2 regions of the Gilliamella sp. ESL0250 genome follow, and region 1 is predicted to be linked to the other one. Evidence: riboswitches for the same ligand, from Rfam matches in the RefSeq annotation. Region 1 holds a riboswitch; the other holds the start of a gene.
The links. A riboswitch is a leader RNA that binds a small molecule or an ion and turns the genes downstream of it on or off. The one in region 1 is predicted to bind thiamine pyrophosphate.
Positions count from the first base shown of each region.

Region 1 (15,327 bases):
AACTTAGCACGACATCAGGATCAAGGCTAATTATTGGATCATAACCTAACCGTTGCACAGCATATTTGACCGATGAAAGATTAGCGCAGCCAGTATCAAGAATGACAATCTTCATTTATAGCACTCCTTTTGAACTTGGCAATCGATCACTTTCAATTTTGATTGCTTGCTTTAATGTACGCGCAAAGGCTTTAAACAAACTTTCAACTTTGTGATGATCATTATTGCCTTCGGTTTCAATATGTAACGTGATAGCCATAGCATAACTCAGTGAGTAGAAGAAATGCTCAACCATTTGTGTGCTCATATCGCCTACTTTTTGGTGAGTAAACTCGGCTTTAAATTTAAGATAAGGGCGCCCTGAAATATCAATTGCACACTTGGCTAAACACTCATCCATTGGAATAACAGATGCGTAACGCGTAATGCCACGTTTATCGCCGAGTGCTATTTTAAGTGCCTCGCCTAACGCCAGTCCAGTATCCTCTATGGTGTGGTGATCATCAATATGCAAATCACCCACTACTTGGATATTGAGCTTAATACCGCCGTGTGTAGCAATTTGATCGAGCATATGATCAAAAAAACCAATTCCCGTATTAATTTGACTACCACCTTGGCGATCTAGCCATACTTCGACTAATATTTTCGTTTCTTTAGTATTGCGTTCAACTTTAGCATAGCGATCAGCGGAGGTTAATCGTTGCGCAATTTCGTGCCAATTTAAATTTTCAGGATGATATCGTAACCCTTTGATTTGCATATTTTCAGCCAACTGAATATCAGTGACCCTGTCACCAATAACGTAGCTATTTTGTTTGTCCAATTTACCACTAGTAAGATAAGGTAATACTAATTGGATTTTAGGTTTACGACATTCGCAGTTATCCTCTAGAAAGTGAGGGCAAATTAGCACATCTTCAAAATTAATGCCTTGTGATTTAAAAATCTGCAGCATTAGATTATGCGGTCCATCAAAATCTGCTTGTGGATAGCGGTTAGTACCCAGCCCATCTTGGTTGGTGACCATCACTAATTTGTATCCTACTGCTTGTAGTTTAAGCAGAGCAGGGATTACGTGAGGTTCAAATGCTAATTTTTCAAACCGATCAACCTGAAAATCAATCGGCGGTTCGGTAATTAATGTGCCATCTCGATCAATGAATAAGTATTTTTGTAACATTTTTGCTCCTATTTTATTGCCTTGAGCGCAGAAATTACTGCTTCACACTCAGCTTGGGTGCCAATGGTGATTCGAATCATATTATTTTGGCCAATCGACTTGCTTTGATCGCGTAAGATAATCCCTTTATTCCATAAAGCATTAAAAACTTCCTTATTATCTTGGAACTTTACGCATAAATAGTTGGATGAACTTGGATAGACTTTTTCAACAACAGGTAATTGAGCGAGTAAGCCGGCAAATTTTTCTTTTTGTCTATTCAAATTGATCACATGCAACTTCATGGCATTAATGCCATCTTTACTCAGCGCTTGTGCCGCAATATCGGCCACGGGGGTAGCGAGTGGATAGGGGGCAATGACTTTTTGTAATGCATCAATCACCGGTTTATTCGCAATCGTAAAACCACAACGTAATCCCGCTAAAGCAAATGCCTTTGATAGTGTACGTAACACCACTAAATTAGAGTAGTTAGCAAGCCAACTCACCACCGTTGAGTTAGGGGAAAACTCAATATAAGCTTCATCAATCACCACTAAAGCACGATTGTTAGTAATATTGAGCAACGCCTTAATATCCTCAGGATCAATTAAGTTACCCGTTGGATTATTTGGTGAACAGACATAAATCAGTTTAACGCCATCAAGATGCTGCTCGATACCCTCAAGATCAAGCTGCCAATCGGCTTTGGTTGGGACTGTTTTGGTTTTTATGCCTAACGTTTCAGCACTCACTTGATACATGCCATAAGTTGGTGGGCAGTACAAAATGCTGTCTTTTTCAGGCTCGCAAAATGCACGCATTAATAATTCAATAGCTTCATCAGCGCCGCGGCTAACAATTAACTGATCGGGTTGTACACCTGCATATTGAGCATAACGCTGAATCACTTTTTCTGGTTGTGGCTCTGGGTAACGGTTTAAGGTTTGTTCGGTTAATTCAAAATGTGGGGCAACAGGGTATTCGTTGGCATTGAGCCACACATCACCATTACCACCAATCCGACGGGCGGATTGATAAGGCGTTAGTTTCTGAATATTTTTTCTGACTAATTTATTGATATCCATGTTATCCACCTATTTTTAACCCATTGAATTTAATGCCGCTAGGCGTAAAGTTACCGCGTGTTTATGGGCGGTGAGTTGTTCGGCTTCGGCCATAAGTTCGACAGCGTTTCCGATTGCTTTTAAGCCCTCTGGCGATAATTTTTGTACTGTCATTCTTTTTTGAAAATCAGCCAGCCCAAGGCTAGAATATGTTGCGGTATAGCCATATGTTGGCAGTACATGATTAGTCCCAGAAGCATAATCACCGACTGATTCAGGCGACCAATTGCCTAAAAATATTGAACCAGCACTGGTGATTTGTTCAACTAATTCATCCTCATTGGCTGTTTGAATAATTAAGTGTTCGGGACCATAACGATTGCTGATGTTAATGCACTGAGTTAAATCTTTCGTTACAATTAAGCGACTCTCTTTCAAGGCTTTTTCCGCAATCTCTTTGCGCGATAGTTGGGCAAGTTGCTTATCGACGGCGATTGATACCGCTTGCGCAATGACCTCGTCAGGGGTAAGCAGAATCACTTGCGAATCAGGGCCATGTTCGGCTTGTGATAATAGATCGGCAGCAATAAAATCAGGGTTTGCCGAACTATCAGCAATAACCAGCACCTCAGAAGGACCCGCAGGCATATCAATGGCGGCACCGTCAAGACGTTGACTTACTTGGCGTTTGGCTTCGGTAACGTAAGCATTGCCTGGACCAAAAATTTTAGCCACTTTAGGCACCGATTCAGTACCAAATGCCATAGCAGCAATCGCTTGAGCTCCACCAAGTTGATAAATCTCGGTAACGCCACAAAGTTCAGCTGCATATAATATTTCATCCGCAATCGGTGGCGGCGAACATAAAATCACTTTACGACAACCCGCAATTTTAGCTGGTATTGCCAGCATTAACACGGTTGATAATAAAGGGGCCGAACCACCCGGAATATACAGACCAACAGAATCGATTGGGCGAGTCACTTGCTGACATTTTATACCCGGCATTGTTTCAACTATAATGGCTTGTTTTACTTGTGCTTGGTGGAATTTTTCGATATTAGAAACAGCAAGTTGCATAGCTTGTTTCAATTCAGGATTAACTCGGCAAGTTGCAGCTTTAATTTGATCTTGAGTTAATTTAATTTGCGTGATCTGGACTTTATCGAACTTGTTACTAAGCGCTTTTAATGCTTCATCGCCATTTTGTTTAACTTGAGCCAAAATATCTGTTACTGATTTGCTAATCGAATCAGAGGCCGTGATAGCAGGGCGTGTTAATAGCGCTATTTGTTGTTCATTTGTACATTGTTGCCAATAAGAGAGTTTCATATTATTACTCCATCATTTTTTCAATTGGTAAGACCAGAATTGAGCTGGCGCCTAATGCTTTTAGTTTTTCCATAGTTTCCCAAAAGAGTGATTCACTGCTCACCATATGTAGCGCCACACGATTTTGTTCACCGGTTAAAGGTAAAATAGTTGGATTTTCTGCCCCTGGAAGCAGGGCAACTACATCTTCTAAAACGGCGGTTGGGGCGTGTAGCATAATATATTTGGATCCACGTGCTTGAATGACACCTTGAATTCGAGTCATGATTTTATCAATCAGCTCTTGTTTTACTGGTGGCATTTCGCCTTGGCGCTGGATTAAACAGGCTTTTGATTTATAGATAACTTCGATCTCTTTAAGACCGTTTGCTTCAAGTGTTGCGCCACTTGAAACCAAATCACAAATCACATCGGCAAGTCCTGCGCGCGGTGCAACTTCGACCGAACCATTAAGCAAACAGGTTTTAAAGGTAACATTATATTGTGCAAGATAACGGCGTAGCAGGTGAGGATAAGTGGTGGCAATACGCAAATCATTTAAACATTCTGGTCCTGTATACTCAAAATCACGAGGTGCTGCGATCGATAAACGACAACCACCAAAATCTAAACTGCGTAATTTTTTGAATTGTGGATCTTCGCCTTCGGCTTGCCGGTCTAATACTTCTTCTTCTAATACATTCTCGCCGACAATCCCAATATCGACAACGCCATCAATCACCAGACCGGGAATGTCATCATCTCGAACTCGCAAGATATCGATGGGCATATTTTCGGCAAAAGCAATTAACCGTTGTTCTTGTAGATTAATCTTAATGCCACATTGTGCCAGTAATTTTTTTGACTCATCACTTAAACGACCTGATTTTTGCATCGCAATGCGTAAACGCGAATTATCCAACATATCTTTCTCCAAAGTTATCTAAAAATTTATAAACCACAAACAAAAAACCCTCGGAAGTTTGATCTTCCGAGGGTTCTCTGCTTGCTTTTGCGATATCACCGGAAGATCAACGTCTTCCAGCACCAATCGCCCGAAGACTATTCAGGAATGATGGTGATGATGATGTTTAGTCACAAAAACGCAAAAACAAATCATAAAATAAAAACCTTTAACTGAGTTAATAATTAAATCTATTGAACAAAATATAACAGAAATTGCCTACTCGCAACTTTTTTTTTCGATTTTAAATAATTATTTAATAACCAGTAGATGCGATTTATGTCAATTAGACAATTTGTTTTAATTGATGATTAACTTTATGACGACAATAAAACTCAATTTTTTTAGAAACAGATTTAAGTGAGGTTCATTAAAGTAACTTTTTATAAAGTAACAATCATAGCCTGTAATTTTATAAAACTCGATAACTACAGTGTAACTATCCCCTAAAATAGTACAGCAAAAAAGTAGAAAATTCTCTATGATAAAAGTAAAGGGGATTTAATTATGAAAAAAATGACTGAACATCAGATCGTCGCTTTTTTAAAAGAAGCTGAAGCGGGTATTCCTGTCAAGGAGCTCTGTCGTAAATATGGCATGGGTAATTCAACTTTCTATAAATGGCGGGAAAAATACGGCGGAATGGAAACTTCGGACATCAAACGCTTAAAGGAGCTGGAGGCTGAAAACCGTAAGCTTAAACAGATGTTTGCCGAACTGAGCTTAAAATCCCAGCTTCAGGAAGAAATTATAAAAAAGCTTTAGTGCCCACAAAGGCACGTAAAACGTGGGCACAGCAACTACAACAAAATCATTCAGTTACTATTGCTATGAGTTGTGCCATTGTTGGCTTAAGCCGTTGTGCTTATTATTATCAAGCTAAGTTACTGGATGATTCGGTGATTGTTTCGGTGTTGAATGCTATCACAGACCGGCATTTACGCTGGGGCTTTCCTAAATGCTTTAATCGCATCAGAAAGCTCGGCTATAAATGGAATCATAAACGGGTGTATTGTGAATTAAAGCTTAATCTGAGGGTAAAGCGTAAACAACGCATTCCTCCACGATGCCCGGAAAGGTTATTAGTACCCAATAAACAAGGTGAATGTTGGTCAATGGATTTTATGAGTGATAGTAGTGGTAATCAACGTCGCTTTAGGACATTCAATGTCATCGATGACTTTAATCGTGAGGCGCTAGGCATTGATATTGCAGTAAGCTTACCGGCAGGGAGAGTTACCCGTTACTTAGATAAACTGGCTGAATATCATGGCTATCCATTAAAAATACGAGTCGATAATGGACCAGAATTTACAGGAAAAACCTTTATAAACTGGGCTAAATCCCATGATATAACCATTGATTATATCCAGCCCGGTAGCCCTTATCAAAATGGCTATATTGAACGATTTAATCGTACCTATCGTACTGAAGTACTCGATTTATATCTTTTTAACAACTTAGCACAAGCAAGGAGAATAACCGAAGAATGGTTAACGATTTATAATACCGAAAGACCGCATGAGGCGTTAAATAACATGACACCGATTGAGTATAAAACACTAAAACAAGCAGCATGATTTTCTACGTGAGTTGTGTACTAGGTTTGGGGTATTTACACAAGCTTGTTGTAATTTTCGGTTTTTATCAGTATTCGCTTTTGATGGCTTCAAATGTTGTTTGCGTCAATGTATTATCATACTAACCTCATTTTTACTCATCGGAGTTAAATGCCTTGATATTCCTAAGTAGTGATATATAGCATAACTAAACTATAACGATAATATTCAATATATCAAATTTTATCCTAGTGCCAATTTTTTTGCTAAAGAAGCTAAAGAAAGAGTTTGCACCGAAATTTATTCAAGTCTATTGTCAATATAAATAATTGGCACGAATATGAGAATTATTTAATTTTAATAATTGCTTGATATTCATTTTTTGTGCGTTCATAGTATAGCTCCTGTCCTTTTCATTAGTATCGGACTTCGTTTCATGAAATCTTGTCAAGTTAAACTTAACATTCGATAAAGGTTTAATATTGAAATTAAATTTTTTCACACATGGAACAAATTCATACAATGTTGTTTTTTGTTGTAAGCTGATAAATCAAAAATACCCCGATAAAAGTAACAATAAAATCAATATGATACCTAACTAGTTTTTGATGATTTTTCTGGAATCTCTAAAGGCTAAGTTTTGTCGAGAGAGTTAATTGACATAGACATTTGCAGGAACATAATGAGCCTTGGACGTACAGGGATGTGCGTTCCAAGGTGATTCGTTAAATGCCAATTAGTAAAGGATAGGAATCACGCAGTGATCAAAATTCCTGTGATGAAAGAGGTTTTTAGTGGATTTTGAACTGCCCACCAAAAGTTAAACATTCGAACCCTAAACGTTCCCAAATTATTTCTATAAAATAAAAAATATTGAATAATTTCAATATTTCCCTAAAGCTTAATTTACCGCAATATTTACATTTTTTACCAAAAATCCCCCTAAAAAACTAGCCAAGCTTTAATGATTTTATTGAAAAGGTATCTCAATTTTGACAATCCCCAAGAGTCAATACTGTTATTAATCTGGCATCAAAATGTGCCGACAACTGATCAGGGAGGGTATAACAGTTATAACGATTAATAATTGCTTAAGTAGTTAAAATAGTGATAATGGCTTTCACTGTTTTAAGTTTTTGATTCAGTAACTAAGCAAGCTCTTGCAAGATTGTTTAACATCTGACTACGTTAATAAAAAACCGTTCTCAATGGAACGGTTTTTTATTGATTGGTATCAATTAAATTTACTTATTAACCCTTGTATTTTTTCATGACAATTGAGGCATTTGTACCACCAAAACCAAAGCTATTTGACATGACTGTGGTAAGTTCACGCTCGGTTGGTTCGGTAATAATGTTCATGCCAATTGCTGCATCATCAAGTTCATCAATGTTAATGCTTGGTGTAATAAAACCATGTTCTAACATTAATAATGAATAAATAAGCTCTTGTGCACCAGTTGCACTTAATGAGTGACCTGTCATTGATTTGGTTGATGAAATCGCTGGAATGTTATCACCAAATACTTGTTTGATTGCCCATAACTCTTTGACATCACCCACTGGGGTTGATGTGCCGTGGGTGTTGATGTAATCAACCGGAACATCTAAATCTTGAATAGCAAGTTGCATACAACGCATTGCACCTTCGCCTGATGGGGCAACCATATCATGCCCATCTGATGTTGCACCATAGCCAACAAGTTCACCATAAATATGAGCACCGCGCGCAAGGGCATGTTCTAATTCTTCAACAACAACCATGCCCGCACCACCTGCAATAACAAAACCATCACGATTTTTATCATAAGCGCGTGATGCTTTTTCTGGGTTGTCGTTATATTTGGTTGATAAAGCACCCATGGCGTCGAATTCGCATGACATTTCCCAGCACAGTTCTTCACCACCACCGGCAAAAACGATATCTTGCTTGCCAAGTTGAATCAGTTCTGCAGCGTGACCAATACAGTGAACTGATGTTGCACAAGCAGATGTCATTGAATAGCTAATCCCTTTGATTTTAAATGGGGTTGCTAAACAAGCCGAAATCGCCGATGACATTGATTTGGTTACAGCATAAGGACCAACACCACGTAGGCCTTTTTCTTTCATGCCAGCAACGACATTGTATTGTGTTTTGGTTGAGCCACCATAACCAGCAATTAAACCAGTGCGAGGGTTAGAGACTTGTTCTGGAGTCAATTTTGCGTCTTCAATGGCTTGTTGTAAAGCTAGATAACCATAAATAGAAGCGTCATTCATGAAGCGAACAACTTTGCGATCAATCAGTCCTGTCGTGTCGAGCTTGACATTCCCGCATACATGGCTACGCATTCCGCTATCTTTCATTTCTTGGGAAAAGGTAATACCGCTACGACCGATTTTTAGTGATTCTAAAACTTCTTTAGTATTATTCCCAATACTTGAAAGAATTCCTAACCCTGTAATAACAACACGTTTCATTTACTATTTAGCTCCTAAGTTATCTGGCTTCATACAAAAAAGTGCGTTGATTATAGCGTACACTTGTAAGCTGAACAATACCTTGCCGTGTTTTTTATTTTGATCTTCTGATATTGATTTGATTATTTATATAAATAAAGCAATTAAATCAATTATAACCTCATAAAAAGTTGCTAAAAGCGGTATCGATGATGGTTGTTTTAGTCTGTAATATTTGCTTGCAAAGCTTTATATGATTGCTGTAAACTGTATAAATAAACAGTGTTTTTGGTGAGTTAAATATGTCCGAAAAAATGATAACCAAACTTGAGATATTAGCCGAATCAGCAAAATATGATATTTCTTGTTCGTCAAGTGGTGCATCACGAAGTAATAAAGCTAAAGGTATCGGTAATGCACATAAATCTGGTATTTGCCATACCTTTACTGCCGATGGAAGATGTGTTTCGTTACTTAAAATTATGCTGACAAATTATTGCATGTTTGATTGCGCTTATTGTATTAACCGACAAAGTAATGATATTCCAAGAGCAGGCTTTACCCCGCGCGAGCTGGCCAATTTGACCATTGAATTTTATCGCCGTAATTATATCGAAGGCTTATTTATCAGTTCGGGGATTGTTCGAAGCCCAGATCACACCATGGAAAGAATGATTAGAGTGGTAAAGATTTTACGTGATGAGCATGGCTTTAATGGCTATATACATATGAAAGCGATCCCTGGTGCGAGTAATGATCTAATTAATCAAGCTGGCTTATTAGTTGATAGGATGAGTGTCAATTTAGAAATTCCAACCGAAGAAAACCTTAAATTACTTGCGCCTGATAAAGATCATCAAAGTATCTATCAACCTATGCGCCAAATTCATCAAAATGTGTTAGAAAATATTGAAGATCGCAAAAAATTTCGATCCACACCCAAATTTGTACCTGCTGGGCAAAGTACTCAAGTTATTATTGGTGCGACAGATGAGTCGGATAAGCAAATTTTGCAATTAACCGCCAAACTTTATAAACGACCAACTATGAAGCGAGTTTATTATTCGGGATTTATTCCGGTAAATGGCTACGATAGACGGCTGCCTGTTGTGCAAGAAGTACCAAGAGTGCGCGAAAACCGTTTATATCAAGCCGATTGGTTATTGCGTTTTTATGATTTTAATGTCGATGAAATAGTTAACGATCAATATCCAGATCTGGATTTAACGGTCGATCCCAAATTGGCTTGGGCAATCCGCAATCCGCAGTTTTTTCCGGTTGATGTTAATCGTGATAGTTATCAAAAAATATTACGAGTGCCAGGCATTGGAGTTAAGTCTGCCAAGTTAATTGTGATGGCAAGGCGTCATCGAAAGCTTACTCTTGACGCGCTTAAACGCATTGGCGTTGTTTTAAAACGTGCACAATTTTTTGTTGTTTGTCATGAGATGAAAAAATTCAAATTACTCAATTCATCGGCCGAATATATCCGACTTACGTTGCAAGATCCGCCTTTGCTAGAAGATAAACAGACAAATATTCCACAGCAATTAGTGATGGGTTGGTAAAACATGTTAGCGTTTTATTATGATAAGAGCTTTGAAAGCTTGCTTTGTGCTGTGTTTGATGCTTTTAAATTCAAAAAAATGCCTGAATGCTTATTAACCACAGGGCAGGTCGAACCGTTGTTAGTGTCTGATAGGCATCATGTCGAATTTTGCGATGTAAAATATGAACGAGTACGCGTAGCATTAATTAACAAGATTAGCAAAGTTGCGCTTCGTCATTTGATGTATGTTTGGCTATCGGAATTGCCTGAAAGTGATTTAATCGTTTTTCGTTACATTTGTAAGGTATTTAAATCCTCTAAATCAATCGAAACTGATTTTGCCGATCAAGATGTGTTAACTGTGCATGATATTGCTAAAAAAGTGAGCCGAGAACGGCATCGTGTGATGCAATTTGTACGCTTTAATGCTATTAATAATCCTGTTAAAGGTGTTGTTGAGCGTAACGATAGGGATGATAAAATTTATTTTTCGATTATTGCACCTATTTATAATGTTTTGCCGTTGGTGCTTAAATTTTTTAAAGAGCGCTTTGCCGATCAAAAATGGGCAATATATGACGAAAAGCGTGAATATGGTTATATTTATAATTTACACAGTATTGAACCAGTTTCGCTTATTAATAAAGATGATTTGATTATCAACAGCCAAGTTAATCAACATTATCTAACCGAAGACGAAGCATTATTTCAAACCATGTGGTTACGCTATTGCAATGCGTTAACCATCAAAGAACGCATCAATCCTAAATTACAACGGCAACAAATGCCAAGCCGATTTTGGCATTATCTGCCAGAAATGAAACCAATATTGAAATAGATAGGCAAATAAAAGTGACTAATTAGCGTCATCATAAATAAAAGACCATAAATAAACCGCCAATTAATGGCGGTTTATTTATTAGCTCGATTTAACACAACAGCATAATTTAATTAAAGCTATTGTGAATCGATATCATTAATAACATCATTAATCGATTCTTCACGTTGCTTTTGCTTGCTTTCGTCCACTTTACCACCCGATGCTACAAAGTCATTACGTTGGAAGTAAGCGTTACGCATAAAGTTATAAGGGTCATCGCTATTTTTAATTAAATCTTCATACTCAATCGCCACTGCACGCGCTTCAATACCGTCAAATGCACCACGCACTAACGCCCACTGCCAATCTAACCAAACAAGCGGTGGATAAAGAGAGTCAACTACGCTACCACCTTCGTTTCTTAACGTTGCTGAACCATAAAACGGTAGCACAACATAAGGACCATAAGGCACTTCGTAATGACCTAAAACATCACCAAAACTCCGTTTGCCACCTTTTTGTAATTGAGGATCTGACATGCTAGCAACATCCATCAAACCCGCAAAACCGAAAACGGTATTTAAAAAGAATCGTGCTAAATGCGTGCCAGCTTTATGAACATCGCCTTGTAATAAGTTGTTCACCATTGAAGCGGGTTCAGAAAGGTTAGAGGAAAAGTTAACCACACCTGTACGAACAGGGGAAGGGACGTAATCTTTCCAAGCGACTGCCGTAGGACGCAAAATATAAGGATCAAGCGCATAGTAGTTAACATTAAACATGGTTTTGTTAAAGCCAGATAACGGATCACTATAGGAATTGTTTTCGGACTGATAAGAGGCGCAACCTGTGAGCGCCATTACCGAAAACATCATACCAACTATTCGTTTTTTCATAGTATCTTTGATTAAAAGTAATAAGGTTAAAGATGATGCGATTGTATCATGATTACTAAAAATAGAAAATTTTTCGTTATTTAAATGGCATTATCTTTTCAAATTTATTAGAATAAGTACTCCAATGACCTCATAGTTAAATGGATATAACAAGCCCCTCCTAAGGGCTAGTTGCAGGTTCGATTCCTGCTGGGGTCAAGATTAGTTAGAAGTGCACAATTAATTTTTATATATTGGTTTATAATGAGTTTTGATAAGTTGGATTAAAAACAATAAAGTCAAAATTCTACTCAACTATTTCTTAGTGGTTAAATTTACGCATTACTAAAAAATCTAAAATCCAGCTAACCCTTTTTTTATCAATAAATAAAAATAAATAAAAACAATAAATTAAAAGCAACCTATAAAAAAGGGTTTTGTAAAACAAAAATCCTATTTGCCTTTTGCGAAATGGGATTATAGTATATTGGCTTCACCTCCGTGTAGGCGGTTTAAGACCAGTTTTTACACTTTACTCGTTTATATCCTCGAAGTTATCCCTCAAATTATTATTGAAATCATTCTCAAAAATCCTATTGGCGTTGATTCTGTTATTATTGCCGTATTAATGGAATTTGCAGGCATTAACCAGTAAAAATGTCCGAGTGGTTAATCGTAGTGATGCAATAATATTACCACCATCACCTATTATCAAATTTGTCAGACCTAACCTGAATTACGGCAAAAATACACAAGTTGGACCTGCTGACATATGGCATCCAAACAAAGGATTTTTTACGCAATCAGTCAACCCTGAATCATACGCCCTCAATTTTCCGACCACGGGAGCTAATGGATTATATTTTGATTTAGACATAGAGGGGATTGATCCAATTGAATTGACATGGGAGCTAGTTACGCATGAGGGGATCACCGCTACTGTGACAAGGAAAACAACCAGTAGTTATTGGGATAGTTGGCTTGATGGTTCAGAAGATGTGGCGCGAGTTACCTTAACTGGTCCTAAACCAAACGACGATGACTATGACGTTCGGCACAGCCACCATCTAACTTATTCAGATCTAATTTATAAGCCAAATTTACCACAGACATTCGAGTTAGTGGGTAGAGATAGATAGGGTAATGAAGTCGTAACATATGGATTTGTATTACAGAAGTGGTTCTTGATCCGTAGCACCTCGGTAATGGTAGGAGTTGATGGGACTCCTACCCATACCGATTGGTATGATGATTTAGACTATCGACTTCCGCAAGTAAAAGACCTCACCAATGGGGTTTGTCGTAATAAAGCTCTAGATGAAGATGATTGTAATGGTGTCGTCGGGGCTACGCCGTCATCAAGGGTAATCATTACCAGAGCCGATAACAGGCAATTGAGCTCAAATTATTGATAGATTTAGAAGCAAATTTATACTGGTTTGTTTTTAAGCATTTAGAATGGTAAGGTGATTGGTTGTTTGAGAACAAAAAAATAATATAAAATCAATAAACTAATGGATGGTTTTTTTTAGGCTATTACCGATCTTTATCATTTTCGTTATTTACAGTTGTTTACAATCCTTATTCCAACCACTACACTAGCCCATGTTCTCAACGGGGTGCCCAGTAGGGCTGAGAATGTTAGATAGACTAACGTAACCCGTCGAACCTGAACTGGATCATGCCAGCGGAGGGATTTGAGTTATTGTACTTGCTCAAACCTTTTGTCTTTTTTGGCTATTTTGGAGGCAAAATGTTTTGTAAAAAATTGTTATTATTTTTGGTCTTTTCTATTCCTTTCATGGCAAATGCTGCTGATGTAAAGCCTACCTTAACGGTTTATAGTTATAACTCTTTTATTTCAGAGTGGGGGCCTGGGCAAGAGATTGAAAAGGGGTTTGAAGCGCAGTGCGATTGCCAACTTGAAATTGTTGCATTAGGCGATGGCGTAGCGGTTTTAAATCGAATTCGCCTTGAGGGTGATAGAACCAATGCCGATGTGATCTTAGGGTTAGACAATAACCTTTTAGATCAAGCCAAACAGGCGGGTATTGTTATTCCTCATCAAATTAGTAAGCCCAATAATTTAAATACCGATTGGTGGGATAGTGATTTTATGCCTTATGATTTTGGTTATTTTGCATTTATTTATAATCAACAAAAAATCAATCATCCACCACGGAGTATGCATGAGCTAGTTGATAATCAAGCCAACTGGAATATTATTTATGAAGATCCAAGAACCAGCACCCCAGGGTTAGGTTTATTATTTTGGGTGAAGAAGATATACGGTAATGATGCAGCATCTGCTTGGCAAAAAATAGCTAACAATACTGTGACTGTGACCAAAGGTTGGAGCGAATCTTATGGTTTATTTTTGAAAGGTGAGGCCGATTTTGTGCTTAGTTATAGCACTTCACCTGTTGCGCATATTATGAATGATAATGATCATCGTTATGCTGCGGCTATTTTTGATGAAGGCCATTACCGCCAAGTCGAAGTTGCGGGCATCACTAAGTACAGTCAGCAACCGGAGCTTGCACGTTCATTTTTGCGATATTTATTAACCCCTGAGGTACAGCGCCAATTTGCTGAAAAAAATTTCATGTATCCGATTATTAACATTCCATTACCCGAAGCTTTTCAGCAAATTAAGCCAGTCAATAAAGCACTTGAGTTTGATGCCAAGCAAGTTGAACAGAATCAAAAAGCGTGGGTACGTGAATGGAAATCCACCATTAGTAAGTAGTTTTATTTAGCCTAATGTTGAAATTAAGAACATTACTTCCTGGTTTTAGCGCTGCAAGCTTCATCTTAATTGTATTAGGCACAGCGCTATGTGCACTTTTCTTGGTCGCTATCCAGTCAAATAATTTAACTGTCTATTTTGATAGTTATTTAATGCATTTGATTTGGATAACAGTATTTCAAGCAACACTATCGACATTATTATCTATTTTATCGGCAATAGTAATGGCGAAAGCTTTATCAATGGTCAATTTTTGGGGTAAACGGTTATTGTTACGCATAATGCTTATTACCTTTATTTTACCCACACTCGTTGTTGTGACGGGGTTATTGTCTGTTTATGGGAAACATGGCTTATTGGCTGAGGTTTTCGATTATTTGGGATTGCCATTTATTACCTCTATTTATGGCTTGAAAGGTATATTACTTGCGCATGTGTTTCTTAATTTTCCGTATGCTTGTTGTTTATTTTACCAAACGTTAAATAACGTACCTGTCGCACACAAACAGTTAGCGACGCAGTTAAATTTTTCGAGTTTTACTTATTTTAAATTGGTTGAATGGCCACTACTACGTCGGCAATTGTTCCCGATGGCATCGCTTATTTTTATGCTTTGTTTTTCAAGTTTTGCCATAGTATTAACGCTTGGAGGTGGACCAAAATATTCCACAATTGAAGTGGCTATTTATCAATCTATTCGTGAGTTTGATTTGATGCAAGCTGTATTTTTAGCCTGTTTGCAGTTAGTTTGTTGCGTTAGTTTTATGCGGTTGATGCAAAAAACAAATTATAATAAAAGACTTAGTGTGAACTACGTTAGGCAAAATTA
Region 1 is NZ_JAAEDV010000008.1:97,737-113,063, reverse strand. It holds gene hisH (imidazole glycerol phosphate synthase subunit HisH) at 1-115, opposite strand, end outside; gene hisB (bifunctional histidinol-phosphatase/imidazoleglycerol-phosphate dehydratase HisB) at 116-1,183, opposite strand; gene hisC (histidinol-phosphate transaminase) at 1,192-2,250, opposite strand; gene hisD (histidinol dehydrogenase) at 2,266-3,561, opposite strand; gene hisG (ATP phosphoribosyltransferase) at 3,566-4,465, opposite strand; His leader region at 4,504-4,628, opposite strand; one part of gene GYY69_RS07845 (IS3 family transposase) at 5,012-5,252, shown strand; one part of gene GYY69_RS07845 (IS3 family transposase) at 5,252-6,084, shown strand; gene fabB (beta-ketoacyl-ACP synthase I) at 7,315-8,526, opposite strand; gene GYY69_RS07835 (putative DNA modification/repair radical SAM protein) at 8,808-10,073, shown strand; gene GYY69_RS07830 (TIGR03915 family putative DNA repair protein) at 10,077-10,892, shown strand; gene GYY69_RS07825 (MlaA family lipoprotein) at 11,012-11,770, opposite strand; tRNA gene GYY69_RS07820 (tRNA-Arg) at 11,897-11,968, shown strand; gene GYY69_RS07815 (hypothetical protein) at 12,385-12,888, shown strand; gene GYY69_RS07810 (hypothetical protein) at 12,955-13,161, shown strand; TPP riboswitch at 13,355-13,463, shown strand; gene thiB (thiamine ABC transporter substrate binding subunit) at 13,503-14,498, shown strand; gene thiP (thiamine/thiamine pyrophosphate ABC transporter permease) at 14,513-15,327, shown strand, end outside.

Region 2 (15,327 bases), on a different contig from region 1:
CACAATGAGCCTTTATAGTAAAGCAAGTCATCTTTATCAAGCAGAAATGCGACGTTCAATTAGCTGTGCAGGTGAAGGTCGTAAAAAAATCGACGAGATCTTAGCATTATATAAAAAGTCATAATCAGGCTTGAATATAAGGTGAGTTATTAGAGGTAGGTTATGAAAAAATTTATTATTGCCCCATCAATATTATCAGCTGATTTTGCTCGTCTTGGTGAGGACACTCAAAAAGTGCTTGATGCTGGTGCTGATGTTATCCATTTTGATGTCATGGATAACCATTTTGTACCAAATCTAACCATGGGAGCTATGTTTTGTAAAGCACTGCGAGACTATGGCATTACCGCACCTATTGACGTCCATTTAATGGTATCACCGGTTGAAGAACTCATCACCGCTTTTGCCAAAGCTGGCGCAACCAATATCTCTATCCACCCAGAAGCGACTATTCATTTGGATCGCTCTTTACAATTAATTAAAGATCACGGCTGCACGGCAGGTATTGTGCTTAACCCTGCCACACCGCTTGATTGTTTAGATTATATTATTGATAAAATTGATATTATTTTATTAATGAGTGTTAATCCAGGTTTTGGAGGACAATCGTTTATACCTTCCACAATTAAGAAATTACAACAAACCAAACAGCGTATTATTGAATCTGGGCGCGATATTCGTTTAGAAGTTGATGGTGGCGTAAAAGTTGAAAATATTGCGGAAATAGCCAAAGCAGGTGCCGATATGTTTGTTGCAGGCTCCGCCATATTTAGCCAGCCTGATTATAAAACCGTCATTGATGCCATGCGTAAAGAGTTAGCAGGAGTTATACATGAATAAACTAAAAGATATTCAAGCAATCGCATTTGATTTAGATGGTACATTGGTTGATAGTGTACCGGGGCTGGCACTGGCTACACAAAATATGTTGGCAGAGCTGAATCTACCGACAATTAGCAATGAACAAGTCAAAAATTTTGTCGGTAATGGTATTGATATCATGCTCGAGCGAGTATTTCAAGCAATTCAAGTTGATCCATCAACTGAGCTACTTGCAAAAGCTAAAAATCTATTTAACCAGCATTATGATAAAGTTATTGATGCAGAAACGAAACTGTTTCCCAATGTTAAAGAAACCCTAAAAGTGCTTCATGATAATCATTATCCGCTGGCATTAGTGACCAATAAACCTGCTCAATTTTTACCGGCCTTGCTGACTTCCTTAGGTATAAAAGAGTACTTTTCGTTAGTACTTGGTGGTGGTGATGTGATTAAATTAAAACCACACCCAGCGCCGTTGTATCAAGTAATGGCTACATTTGGATTGTTTAGTGATCAGTTACTTTTTGTTGGCGATTCTAAAAATGATATTACCGCCGCTCAAAATGCTAACTGTCCAACCATCGCCTTAAGCTATGGCTATAACTATGGTATTTCGATCGCAACCAGCAACCCTGATTTTTTATTAGATGATTTTAAAGACATATTAACATTATTACCTCAGCCAAAAGCTGATGCAAAAAAATAATTAGCATAAATTAGGAACAAATTATGAGTAAACCGATTGTATTTAGTGGCGCTCAGCCTTCAGGAGAATTAACACTTGGCAACTATTTAGGTGCGTTAAAAAATTGGGTGGCTCTGCAAGGTGAATATGATTGCGTTTATTGTATCGTCAATCAACATGCGATCACTGTACGCCAAGATCCCGACAAACTACGCAAAGCCACATTAGATACATTAGCGCTTTATTTAGCTTGCGGCATTGATCCCCAAAAGAGCACTATTTTTGTACAATCACACGTCCCAGCACATACCGAATTAGGCTGGGCATTAAATTGTTACACCTATTTTGGTGAGCTCAGTCGTATGACTCAATTTAAAGATAAATCGTCTCGTCATTCTGAAAACATTAATGCCGGTTTGTTTGATTATCCAGTGCTGATGGCTGCCGATATTTTGCTTTATCAAGCCAACTTAGTACCTGTTGGCGACGATCAAAAACAACATCTTGAATTATCGCGTGATATTGCTATGCGCTTTAATGCACTTTATGGCGATATATTTACTGTTCCTGAGCCATTTATTGCCAAAGTGGGCGCCCGCGTTATGTCACTGCAAGAGCCAACTAAAAAAATGTCTAAATCAGATGAAAACCGCAATAATGTGATTGGATTACTCGAAAATCCTAAAGATATTGAGAAAAAAATCAAACGTGCGATGACCGATTCTGACGAACCGCCAGTGGTACGTTACGACATAAAAAATAAAGCTGGTGTTTCAAACCTACTTGATATTTTAACTGGCGTGACAGGTAAACCGATTGCCGAGCTTGAAAAAGAATTTGAAGGCAAAATGTATGGCCATCTCAAAACCGAAGTTGCAACGCAAGTCATCGATATGCTAACTACTTTACAAGCCAAGTATCATCAGTACCGGGATGACGAAAGTTATCTGTTTTCAATCATGCAAGAAGGTGCCGAAAAAGCACGTTCAAAGGCCGAACCAACTTTGAAAAAAGTTTATGATGCAATCGGTTTTGTATAATTGCCAAATCAATAATTGATTATTACTAAAAATAAAACAGTATGCAATGGCTTTAATAGACTAAATAAATTGGCAACAATTAAAGCCATTTAACTATACAGGTTAGTTATGAAGATTATTATTCTTGGTGCCGGACAAACAGGTAGTGCGCTTGCTGAATATCTCGTTACCGAAAAACAAAACGATGTTACTGTGGTTGATGAAAACCATGACAAATTACAATCTCTACAAGAACGTTTCGATTTACAGGTGATTTGTGGGAAATCATCCTATCCTCAAGTATTAGAAAATGCCGGTGCTGAATCAGCGGATATGCTTGTCGCTGTAACGAATTCTGACGAAGTCAATATGATGGCCTGCCAAATTGGTCATGTTATGTTTAAAATCCCACAAAAGGTCGCACGCATTCGAGCGCCTGAATACAATGACGAAAATTACCCGCTGTTCAATAAAGATTGTATTAATATCGATCATATCATTGCCCCAGAAAACCTTATCACTAATCATATTAGTCAATTAGTACAATATCCTGGTTCGCTACAATTTGCGTCTTTTTATCGTAATCGTGTCTGTTTAGTGGCTGTGACTGCCTATTATGGCGGTGCGTTAGTTGGCAGTGAATTATCTGGACTTAAAGAGCATTTACCACATGTTGAAGCTCGTGTCGTGGCAATTTATCGTAAAAATCGCTTTATCCGCCCGCTTGGTTCCACCCTTATTGAAGCCGGTGATATGGTCTACTTTATAACCCCACCCGTCAATATCAAAGCGGTGACCAGTGAGTTACAACGGTTAGAAAAGCCCTATAAACGTATCATTATTAGTGGTGGTGGTGGCGTGGCTGTCGCTTTAGCAAAACGTTTAGAAAATGACTATCACGTCAAATTAATTGAGCGAAATGCTGAGCGAGCCGAATTAATCGCTGAGCAACTCGTTAATACAACAGTATTACATGGTGAATCATCAGATCAAGAATTACTTTCACAAGAACAAGTCGAACTTACTGATCTGTTTATTGCTGTTACCAATGATGATGAATCCAATATCATGTCCTCCATGCTTGCTAAAAGGATGGGAGCTAAAAAAGTGATTGTATTGATTCAACGCCAAGCCTATCTTGAACTGATTAATGATAGTGTGATTGATATTGCAATTTCACCACAACACGCTACGATTTCAGAGCTGTTAAGTCATGTAAGACAAACAGGCGTTGTTAAAGTCGTATCATTAAGGCAAGGTGAATCCGAAATTGTCGAAATTGTTGCCACTGGTCGTAGTGAAACATCAAAACTCGTTGGCAAAAATATTAATGGCTTAAAACTGCCTTCTGGTGCAACCATTGGAGCTGTAGTGCGCGGTGAAGATGTCATTATCGTTAATACCGATTTAATGATAGAAGACAATGATCATCTAATCATATTTTTGCCAGATAGAAAAGCAATTACGGACATTGAAAAATTATTACAATAACTTGTTAAAAATAGATAATCAGTTCATAATAATTAAATAAATTTTGACTCGGGGTGTTTTTTGTTTCAACAAAAAACTGAGATTTTACCCGTTGAACCTGATCTGGATTATGCCAGCGTAGGGAAGTCTAAGCCATAAATTCACTAAATTGGTCAATTCTTCCCAACATATATAAAATATAAGGAGGGAAGAAATATGCCAGCAGTCAAATCATTCAAAACCAACCAAGCAACCGCTTTTATCCATCACATTAAACAACAACGCCCACTCGTGCATTGCATAACTAATGATGTAGTCCAAAATTTCACCGCCAATGTACTACTTGCTATTGGTGCATCACCGGCAATGGTGATTGCCGAGCAAGAAGTTGCGGCATTTGTTACCATTGCCGATAGTTTACTGATTAATATTGGCACGATTCACAGCAGCATAGCCACAAGTATGTTATTAGCAGCAGCTAAAGCTCAGCAAACACAAACCCCATGGGTACTCGATCCTGTCGCTATAGGATCTGCGCTTAATTATCGTACTGAATTTGCATATCAATTATTGTCGTTAAAACCAACGGTAATTCGTGGTAATGCCTCAGAAATATTAGCGCTAAACGGTCAAAACTCATCGGCAAAAGGACCTGACGGTCAAGACTCAACCCAATCAGCTTTAACCGCTGCCCAAGAGCTTGCGCAAAAATATCAAACTATCGTTGCAATGACAGGAGATATCGATTACATCACCGATGGCAACATCATCTATAGCATAATAGGTGGTGATATAGCGTTAACAAAAGTGACTGGAACAGGATGTTCGTTATCTGCCATGGTAGCAGCCTTTATAGCCAATTCACCTGACATTTTATCTGCTACCGCCTCGGCATGTTTTATGATGAAAAAGGCCGCTGAACTTGCCAATAAACAGCAAGGATTAGGCACCTTTGCAGTATCTCTATTAGATCAACTCTCACTATTTAATCCATCACTTGAATAAGGATAGAAGATGAAAAAACAATTGGATTTAACCCTTTATTTAGTGCTCGATCCACTACTCTGTGGTGGTATTAGTGGTATGGTCAATACAACAAAAATTGCTGTCAAAAACGGCGTAACCGCTATACAGTTAAGATCAGAAAAAGAACTAGCAGGTAAAGATTGGTATCAAGCAGCATTAGCATTGAAAGAAATACTAAGTGATACGCCTGTCCCGCTATTTATAAATGATCATGTGGATATTGCTTTAGCAATTAAGGCCGATGGCGTACATATTGGACAAAGTGATTTACCTGCCGATGTCACTCGCCAACTCATCGGCAAAGATAAATGGTTAGGGCTTTCAATATCTAATCGCCAACAACTTGATACCACTCCTTGGCAACTAATTGATTATATTGGTATTGGCCCTATCTTTCCAACAACAACCAAAAAAGATGCAACGGCAGCACTGGGAATCGAACAGTTAACCAAGTTAGTAGCACTAAAGCAGCGCCCTGCTGTTGCCATTGGTGGCATTGATGAAAAAAATGTAACTAATGTTATTCAAACAGGCATTGACGGTGTTGCGATAGTTTCGGCTATTTGTGGCAAAAAAGATATTCAACAAGCAACGTTATCGCTTATTAATAAAATCAAGCAGGTTAAATAGGAAATACTATTATGACAACAATTGCATTGACCATTGCAGGATCTGATCCTAGCGGTGGTGCAGGTATTCAAGCCGATTTAAAAACCTTTTCTGTACTTGGCGCCTATGGCATGTCGGTCATCACGGCCCTAACGGCACAAAGCACACAAGGGGTTGATGCGGTATTAGCGATCTCGCCCGAATTTATTGAAGCCCAATTTAATACGCTTTATCAAGATATTCAAATTGATAGCGTAAAAATGGGAATGCTAATGAATAAAGAAATAGTCACAACCGTCCACCACCTGCTAAAAACCAATCCAATCCCGATCATCGTCTTAGACACCGTCATGGTCGCCAAAGGGGGACATTCACTACTAAAACCTGACGCCATCACAGCCATTCGTGAACTTTTACTCCCCCTAGCAACCATCATCACTCCCAATCTACCAGAAGCCGCTGCACTACTTGATTGTGACGAAGCAAAAAACGAAGATGATATGCAAAAGCAAGGGCATGAATTACTCAAGTTAGGCTGTAAAGCGGTATTAATGAAAGGAGGACATTTGCCCAGCAATGAAAGCCCTGATTATTTAATCACTCAAAATAACATAGTTAAAATAACCGCTCCACGCATTCAAACAAAAAACACCCACGGTACAGGCTGCACATTATCCGCAGCGATTGCCGCATTATTACCTAAAAACAGCTTACCAGACACAATAGCCCAAGCCAAAAATTATCTACATGGCGCAATTAGTCATGCTAACGATTTAAATATAGGGAAAGGAATTGGACCAACACACCATTTTTACCGTTGGTGGTAATCGCACAATAAACAAACTAAATGGGATTTAAGTTGTCAACTATTGTATATAACAACCAATCCCATACCTTAACTAATGCAGATTCTTTGCTTCACTTGTGCTACAGGTAAGTGTCCCTTTTTTTCCTTGTTCATTTTTAGAGTAGTCAGCCCAACAACTTTTCATTGATAAATCAATTTTTTTTATTAACTCAATTCTTCTTACATTATAAGAGCAAACAACATAATAAGGTTCAACTTCCGTATAGTGATTAACTTCCCATATTAACTCATGTTTCTTACCATCAACCGTTCCTTTTGCTGGTTTTAAAGCCCCCATTCTAGAAGGATTATCGTAATAAACAATCATGCTGCTAAACGATACAGTCAAACTATTTATATCGTCAGAAACCTCCCACCCATCAGGCATGTTTTCAACTTCTTCTTTAACGTTGATTTTTTGTGGGCACTCAATCTGATAAGCATTAACAAAAAAAACCGCACCAAACCAAGCCATAATAGCCACAGTAACACTCAATATTTTACCTTTCATAATATATCCTTCTAACAATAGCTTATTAATAAACAGATAAAAGCATTCTAAAATTTCAAAAATCATGCCAATATATTAAATAAAACCAATTATAATTAATTAGTTATAAGTAATTAAGCTATTTTCACCATGTTAACTAAATTAAACAATTTTTTTATTATTTCTGTTTTGAGGTGAAATTTCAATAATGTGGCATAACGAAGGTGTCGCCAAAAAAGCCCTGTACCATAAAATAAGACTCATCACGACCATACGCAATTCAAACTCAAAATATCTACGGAACGGATTGCACACACCCTACCGCAATTGCGCATTAAAACTTAAATTAAAATAATGTATTGAAAAAATAAACTATGGTTCAAAATTTTAGTGGGATTTGAGTTATCGGCTATTACATATAACAACAAATCCCATATTTTAACTAATACAAGTCCTTTGCTTCACTTGTGCTACAGGTAAGTGTTCCTTTTTTTCCTTGTTCATTTTTAGAGTAGTCAGCCCAACAACTTTTCATTGATAAATCAATTTTTTTTATTAACTCAATTCTGCTTACATTATAAGAACAAACAACATAATAAGGTTCAACATCTGCTTTAAAATCGACTTCCCATATTAACTCATGTTTCTTACCATCAACCGTTCCTTTTGCTGGTTTTAAACTCACCTTTTTAGAAGGCTTACCGTGATAAACAATCATGCTGCTAAACGGTACAGTCAAACTATTTATATCATCAGAAACCTCCCACCCATCAGGCATGTTTTCAACCTCTTCTTTAACCTTGATTTTTTGTGGGCAATCAATCTGATAAGCATTAACAAAAAAAACCGCACCAAACCAAGTCATAATAGCCACAGTAACACTCAATATTTTACCTTTCATAATATATCCTTCTAACAATAGCTTTTTAATAAACAGATAAAAGCATTCTAGCATTCCCCAAAATATGCCAATATCTTAAACAAATTTTTTGTTATTTCTGTTTTAAATTGAAATTTCAATAAGGTAGCATAACAAAGAAGTCCCCAAAAAACCTAGTGTCATCAAATATAGAGATAGTCAGTATGCAGTCCTAACAAACTTATAACCAGCCTCATTAACAGCAGTGATAGCAGCTTCTTGCGAAATAAAACTATTTTCGATATCAACCTCTCGTTTGGTTAAATCAACGGTCACTTTTGCATTTGGATCAATATCATTAATCGCTTTTGTTATCATTTTCACACAATGCTGACAACTCATATTATCGACTATTAATTTCATAAAAATCTCTCTATTTCTAACGTATATTTAATAAATAACCAAGTAATATGCCTATTTATAACACTATTTTATTTGATTACATTTAATTTTTTTCACAAACATGATAATATTTACTTCCTTTTTATATTTATAACAAAATATTATGATGAAAAAAATAAAATATTCTTTATTGTTAGTTTGCAGTTTAATCCTTGTTGGCTGTTCTGAACCTAGTTCTATCGACCGTTGGATTGATAACCCTACCGCTAACGAAATAAAAGTCACAATTGATGGCAATGAATTAACTATTCCAGCTAAATCAGGTGTTAATTATACATTTGAATATGGCAAACATACCTTATCGTATAATAATGACAACTTCAATTTTGTCGTAAAACCGGCTCAATTTGGAGAATCAGGTCTGATTAACCCAACACAAAGCAACTACTACTTATACACAGTCATCTATTCAACGTCTGAGATGAATAATGAACAATACGAAAAGATCCTAAGAGAAAACAGAGAAATCAATAACATTCCAGCCATTATTGATGGTAAAGAGCAAGAAATAGAGATGCCAGCAAAATTAATCAATGATGTATTTATTGAAAAAAGCCAATATCATTGGGATTATTCTTATGATCAACCTTTCCCAAAAGAAATAACTCAAGAACTAGGATTAAAGAAAAACCAATCTTATCAAGAACGATTAAGAAAATTATATCGTGAAAGTGACTTTATTGAGTTATTAAAAGAAGATGAGCAAGGCGACATTAGTTTCCCTTACCAACCTAAAAAGTTCAGTGAGATAAACCAATATGTTATTCCTAAGATTGACTTAAATAGCATAAAATGCGAAGAAGGTCGCCAATATATGGAAAGTCTGTTAAATGATTGGAATCACCTTATGACATTAAAAGGTAGTGATTTTACAAAACCGTACGACAATTTGGCATCAAATGATGCAATGGCTAAAAGCTATGGTTCAGAAGACAAATGTACAGAAAAAAACGATCCTGAGAAAACTTATAGAAAAGAATTGAGGCAATTTGTTGATGCTCTCAGAAATACTCGTGATGTGAACTTTTATGTAATTAAATAGTATTGGTGGTATTATTTTACTGGAAAGAGGCTGCTTTGCAGCCTTTTTTTTGTTTTTGAGTAAAGGTTGTTAAATTAAAACTTTAATAAAATCAATACCTTTATTGACCTATTTTTGAGCGGAAAATCAGGCCTTTTTGGGTTGCTGAATAGGATGGGTTGGGTGTGGTGGTTTCGGACGTTTTGGCCTTGGATGAATAAAATAGCTACTGCGACCACGTCCGATTTAGGGGATTTTTTGCGAAATCCCCTAAAAACCCCTCGCAAGGCTGCAGAATGTGGCCTACGGCTGCCCGACGCCGGCGCTCGGTCTTAACGCACCGTTTGTGGACGCGCTCCAAGCGCACCACAAACTCGCCAAACATCCCTGTTTGGCGTGCTAACCTCGCTCTGTTGTCGGCACATTCTGACGCCGGAATAAGACAAACAACATAACCATTGTTTTTGGGATGGGATATTGTGGTTTTATAATTATATGGTTGATTTTATTTAAATTAAACACCTATACGGCGTTAAGGTCCGATCGATTCACTTAATCAAGTTATGCACTTTTCTAAACCGCCTGCACGGCGTTAAGGTAGAGCTCAAGATTTGATAAATCTTGCTATATAAAGATAAACAACAATTTCATCTTTGAAAACCCTTTTTTTGAGCTGTTTTTTAATATGTTGATTTTATTTAATTTTAAATTATCGTAAAAAAAGGGTTTGGAGCGGTTAAATTGCTGTTATTAAGGCACTATTCGTGGTTTTGTTGATTTGCTGCATGCAGGTGCTTTGCTTAGGTTGTGTAAGCGTTTGATTTTCTTTGAAAACACAAAATAAAAACTTCAATAAATCAATACCTTTCCTGACCACTTTTTGGATGCAATTTCATTGCTTTTTAACACAAAAACAACTCACAAAAAACACCTAAGATTATGTTATTTGTCTTGTTCCGGCGTCGGAATGTGCCGACAACAGAGTGAGGTTAGCACGCCAAACAAGGATGTTTGGCGAGTTTGTGCTGCGTCTGACAAATTTGTCTGGAACAAATTTGAACATCTTAGCAAAGCGAAGATGGCCTCTAAGAGGCGAGTATCAGGATGATACAAGTAATTGCGGAGGGCAGCCGTAGGCCACATTCTGTAGCCAAAGCGTGGGATTGCAAAGGGAATTCGCTTTAATTCCCTTTGCTCGGACGTAGTCACTGTGGCTATTTTGTTCACCTAAGGTCAAAACGTCCGAAACCTTGCCTTACTATAAATAGACTACAAATTTAAACCGCCACAGCTTAATCACTAGGATTGCCAGCCACGCTTTTAGCGTTGGCGGCGGAGGGAGGCGCGATTGTGGCTTCGCTCCAACAGCGCAACCCTAAGGGAAAATGCCCCAACTTACGCGGGGGCGTTATTCTTTGTTAGATTGTCCTCTATCTGCACCATAACCGCCCCCGTGGCCCAGGATTAAGAAACAAAAGCTAAGGTGCGGTGCAAATACCATAGCCGCTGCGCCTTATGCCTATCATGTTGCTGTGGTCTTTACCGATGATGCCGGTGCTCGAGTGGACAGTTGAGTAACCGTCCGCAAAGTAGGATGAGCCGACGAAGCCCGCATCAGAGTAACCTTTCATGTAGCCCCACTCCGTGAAAAGCCCTGCTCCTATGTAGCGCTTGTACCGGCTGACACCACGTACCGAATTGCTTAAATCCCTTGCCTTTGGCATGCTATACCCCAACCGATTACACCATGTTTTATGAGCTGAAGATTTTTTGAATTCACTACCCCGATTGACGAACCACTGCCTCAACACAAATCCATAGCTCACCTTATTACCACGACTATCCTTTCCCACCAATTCAAATGTCTGCGGCAAAGATGGCTTTATAAGCGGACTAGGATCAGCTGACTGCATTTGAGTGCTATCCGCACTAGGACCTCTTAATGTTATCCGTGTTACATAACTAGATTTATCTATAATCCATTCATCAGCTTGTATGGTCTTTCCTGTTGGGGATGTGAATGTACCAGAACGTGGCCTTGTCCAACTCACCGTTGCCGTTATATCACCACTCGTGATAACTGACCAACTCAACTGACTTGCATCAACTCCATCTATGAGCAAATCAAAATACAACCCATCAGCGCCCGTTGTAGGAAAATTTCGGTCGTAAGATGATGAACTCGTTGACTGAACTAAAAAGCCCTTAGTAGGATTCCATATATTAGATGGACCTGCGTAGTCGTCTGTACCAAATTTTAGATTCGGCCTTACTGAACAAATAACTGGCTGCGGTGAGTTCGGATTAATATAATAATCTACCGTCCCTCCACTGAAACTAATACTCCTTGGCACGCCATACTGTGTTGTTAAAGTTCCACCAGAACTTTCTAACCTTACCCTATAAGGCGCACTACATATACTTAATCCATCACTACGACTAACGGCACTACCATCTCTATCCGTAAATGATACCGATATATTCCCAGTAGCCGTTACTCCATTTGTACCCTGCCCATCTCCATCATCATCCCGCCAATAATTATATCTATTCACTAAATCATTTAAACTCACTGAACTGACTGATGATGGAATTAACATATCTATATCCCCCAAAGTATTTCCCACATAAGGCAAACTTATTGGACTTGTCGCACTTGATGTATTTGTCGACGGCGTAATAACTCGACCATTCTGCAACTTGATAAACAATAAACTATCCGTTGAAGTTTCTTTTGTCAGCCCCTCATCAAACGTTAAATACGGCGCACTACCCTCAATTATCTTTGATGTATGCGCTGTTAATGCCTGTGAACCCTCCGAATACGACAATAACAACAACGAAAATTTAGGTAATTTAGACAACTTCAAGAGCTTTGGTGATAAAAATAAGAAATGAGTCTGATTTTGACTATGACCAAAATGAAAAAAATTTAAGGCGTAGGTTTGGCAGACCTTATACCAGCTATGATAGTTATGATAACGCATTCCGATTGCACCGTTAAGTAAATTTATGTCTTTATTTAATTTTTTAAAATTATCTGCTCAATTAGCGAACATTCCATTGCTTTAAATGGCGTTTGAATCATAAACTATTGATTAATAATGTGCTACTTTTTTTTGCTAAAATTTTGTAAATTTTTATTAAATAGGTAAGGTTAAGCTTTTGTTGGTGTATTTTTGGGAATAGTTTTGATAGTGTTTTTTGAACAAAAAACAATAAAATTCTAATTAAATCAATAACTTTTATGACATATTTTTGGTTGATTAGATGACAATTATTAAGGCTCGCTATTCTTGAGTTTGCTGGTTTGTTAGTTGTTAGCGTTTTGCCTAGGTTGTATAAGAGTCTTTTTTAACCTGTTAAAAAGTCTTAACTAAATTATGAACACTTCATGTTTAATTAGTAACAAAAAAGGACAAACAATGAACTATCTGCTATAATTCTGTCAATTTTTACCGTTACCACGTATCGTGTTTTAATTAAATAAATTTTTTATTAAAGGAAAATTTTCTTTATGCCACTAAGTAATAATCAAAAATTAGGTCTATTTTGCCTCACGCTGTTTTCCGTTTTTTTCATTATTTTAATGCAAGTTCATTTAATGCCAGCTGTGATTGCTGGTTTATTAACCTATACATTAACGCAAAAATTAGATGAATTTTTATCGCGAAAAATGATACGTTTTAGCCATCAATCAAAATTAGTTTCGGTACTAGTACTCACAACACTGATTATGAGTATTTTTATTGGTGGTTTTTGGTATTTATTTGCTTGGTTTGTTGATATGGCGAAGCACCCTACCGAAACATTAACAAATATGAAATTAGTAGTAAATAATGTAGTAAACAGTCTGCCGTCAAGCGTGACCCATTATTTACCTAATGATATTGATGAAATTGAATCAACTATAATGGTTTATCTTAAAGATCATGTCTTTTATCTACAATCTATCATCAAAAAAGTATTCCATGATTTAGTTATATTAATTGTGGGAATGATTATTGGATTAATCTTAGGTTATAAAGAAAATCAACGCAGTAGCAGTGATAATCAAATTAAACAAAGAGCATTAACTAAAGCCCTAAAAACCAGTTTAAATCGATTAGTGGTAGTATTCCAATATGTAGCGATGTCTCAAGTTGTGATTGCATTGTTTAACACTATCATGACCGCCATTTTGTTATTTATTATTTTGCCTGTGTTTGGTATTCATTTACCGTTTAGCAAAAGTTTAGTGCTAGCAACATTTATTTTTGGCCTTATTCCAATTATTGGCAATCTAATTGTCAATGTCTTAATCTTTTTTGTTGCATTTACAGTATCATTCACCGTTGCAATGGTAATTATTGTTTATTTAATTTTAATTCATAAAATGGAATATGTACTTAACGCTAAAATAGTAGGAACAAAAATTCACGCTGGTATCTGTGAATTATTAATTGCGATGCTATTTTTAGAGACTCTTTTTGGCGTTATTGGTTTAATTTTTGCACCTATTTTTTATGCATTTATTAAATTATCTTTAAAAGAACTACGGATTATTTAAACAAATTTCTATATTGAACTTCAATAATGTAATTCATTAACGTGCAGCCAAAGCGAATTTGGCTGCTAGCTAAATGCTCTATGTAAATTAACTTAATCGGCTAAACTAAGCGGGCGAAAAGAAGCCTTAGAATCTTTTCGAATTCTTTCAGGTAGAAAATTGATTTTATTTAGGTTTTTCTTGTTATTTTTTTAATAAAATCAATAAATTACAGGCTATTTCTGTTTATTATTGCGGTGGGATTTATTTTTCTGGAATAAGCGCTTTTACTATCTAGTAGCAAAAGCGCATAGCTAGCCTCATCGCCCCGCCTAACGCAAGGGCTTTGTTCTTTGCTAAATTATCCTTAATTCGCACCATAATCCCACCCGAAGCCCAAAAAATCAAGAACTAAAAACAAAAGCTAAGGCGTGACGCAAAGCCCCTCATAACCAACATTCAAAGGGGTACGCAACACTTCACCGTCAAACGAGGTCACAGCAAAGTACGTTTTGTTATCTGTTGAAGGATCACTTACCGAGTAGCCATCGTTACCGAATCTTGCCCCGTAGTAATAATACATTTTGCCCCACTCTGTGAAAAATCCTGCCCCAATTCGACGCTGATAATGATTACCACTTGATGACGGCGTAGCGCCCACAACACCTCTACATAAATCATTGTCTGGGTTGTGATCGTAATCAAGACAGATGGCATTGGTGAGGTCTTTTGCTTTCGGAAGTCGATAGCCTAAACCATCACACCATTCTGCGTGTGATGGAACACCAGGCCATCTGTCATCTGCATCGCGGAGAACGAACCATTTCTGTAATACAAATCCATATGTTACAACTCCATTACCCTCGCTATCTTTACCCACTAATTCGAATGTCTGCGGTAAATTTGGCTTATAAACTAGACCTAGGTATGATGGACTCTCTGCTAGCAAAGAATCATTCAGCTTAGGACCTGTTAGAGTAACTCGCGTCACATCTTCTGGACCATCAAACCACTCATCCCGTATTCCTATCTTCCATTCTACTGTAGCAGTTATACCCTCATGCGTAACAGGTTCCCAAGTCAACTGACTTGCATCAATGCCCTCTATGTCTAAATCAAAATATAATCCATTAGCACCCGTGGTCGGAAAATTAAGCGCATATGATGAGGGATTGATTGATTTCACAAAAAATCCTTTCTTTGGGTTCCATATGTCAACGGGACCTGCGTAATAATCTTCTGTGCCCCAAACCAGATCTGGTCTAACGAAGTTGATAAATGGTGATGGCGATAATATGATTGCATCGCTACGATTACCTTTTTTGCCAACCAATGCCTGTGAATACCATGAAAACGACAATAACAAGAACAGTACCAACATCACCGGAACTTTTGGGGATAACTTCAAGGATACCAACGAGATGAGAGTAAAAATTCGTCTAATAGGGCTATTCTGGGAATTTAAGACATAGGTTTGCCAGTGCTGGTG
Region 2 is NZ_JAAEDV010000013.1:32,052-47,378, reverse strand. It holds gene GYY69_RS10425 (Dam family site-specific DNA-(adenine-N6)-methyltransferase) at 1-124, shown strand, start outside; gene rpe (ribulose-phosphate 3-epimerase) at 163-840, shown strand; gene GYY69_RS10415 (phosphoglycolate phosphatase) at 833-1,528, shown strand; gene trpS (tryptophan--tRNA ligase) at 1,552-2,547, shown strand; gene trkA (Trk system potassium transporter TrkA) at 2,656-4,017, shown strand; TPP riboswitch at 4,057-4,158, shown strand; gene thiM (hydroxyethylthiazole kinase) at 4,213-5,001, shown strand; gene thiE (thiamine phosphate synthase) at 5,011-5,652, shown strand; gene thiD (bifunctional hydroxymethylpyrimidine kinase/phosphomethylpyrimidine kinase) at 5,664-6,458, shown strand; gene GYY69_RS10385 (STY0301 family protein) at 6,531-6,989, opposite strand; gene GYY69_RS10380 (STY0301 family protein) at 7,411-7,869, opposite strand; gene GYY69_RS10375 (heavy-metal-associated domain-containing protein) at 8,047-8,250, opposite strand; gene GYY69_RS10370 (hypothetical protein) at 8,393-9,331, shown strand; gene GYY69_RS10365 (hypothetical protein) at 10,789-12,174, opposite strand; gene GYY69_RS10360 (AI-2E family transporter) at 12,828-13,859, shown strand; gene GYY69_RS10355 (hypothetical protein) at 14,263-15,246, opposite strand.
Region 2: linked by a shared signal. The riboswitch ahead of thiM (hydroxyethylthiazole kinase) and the one ahead of thiB (thiamine ABC transporter substrate binding subunit) in region 1 are both predicted to bind thiamine pyrophosphate.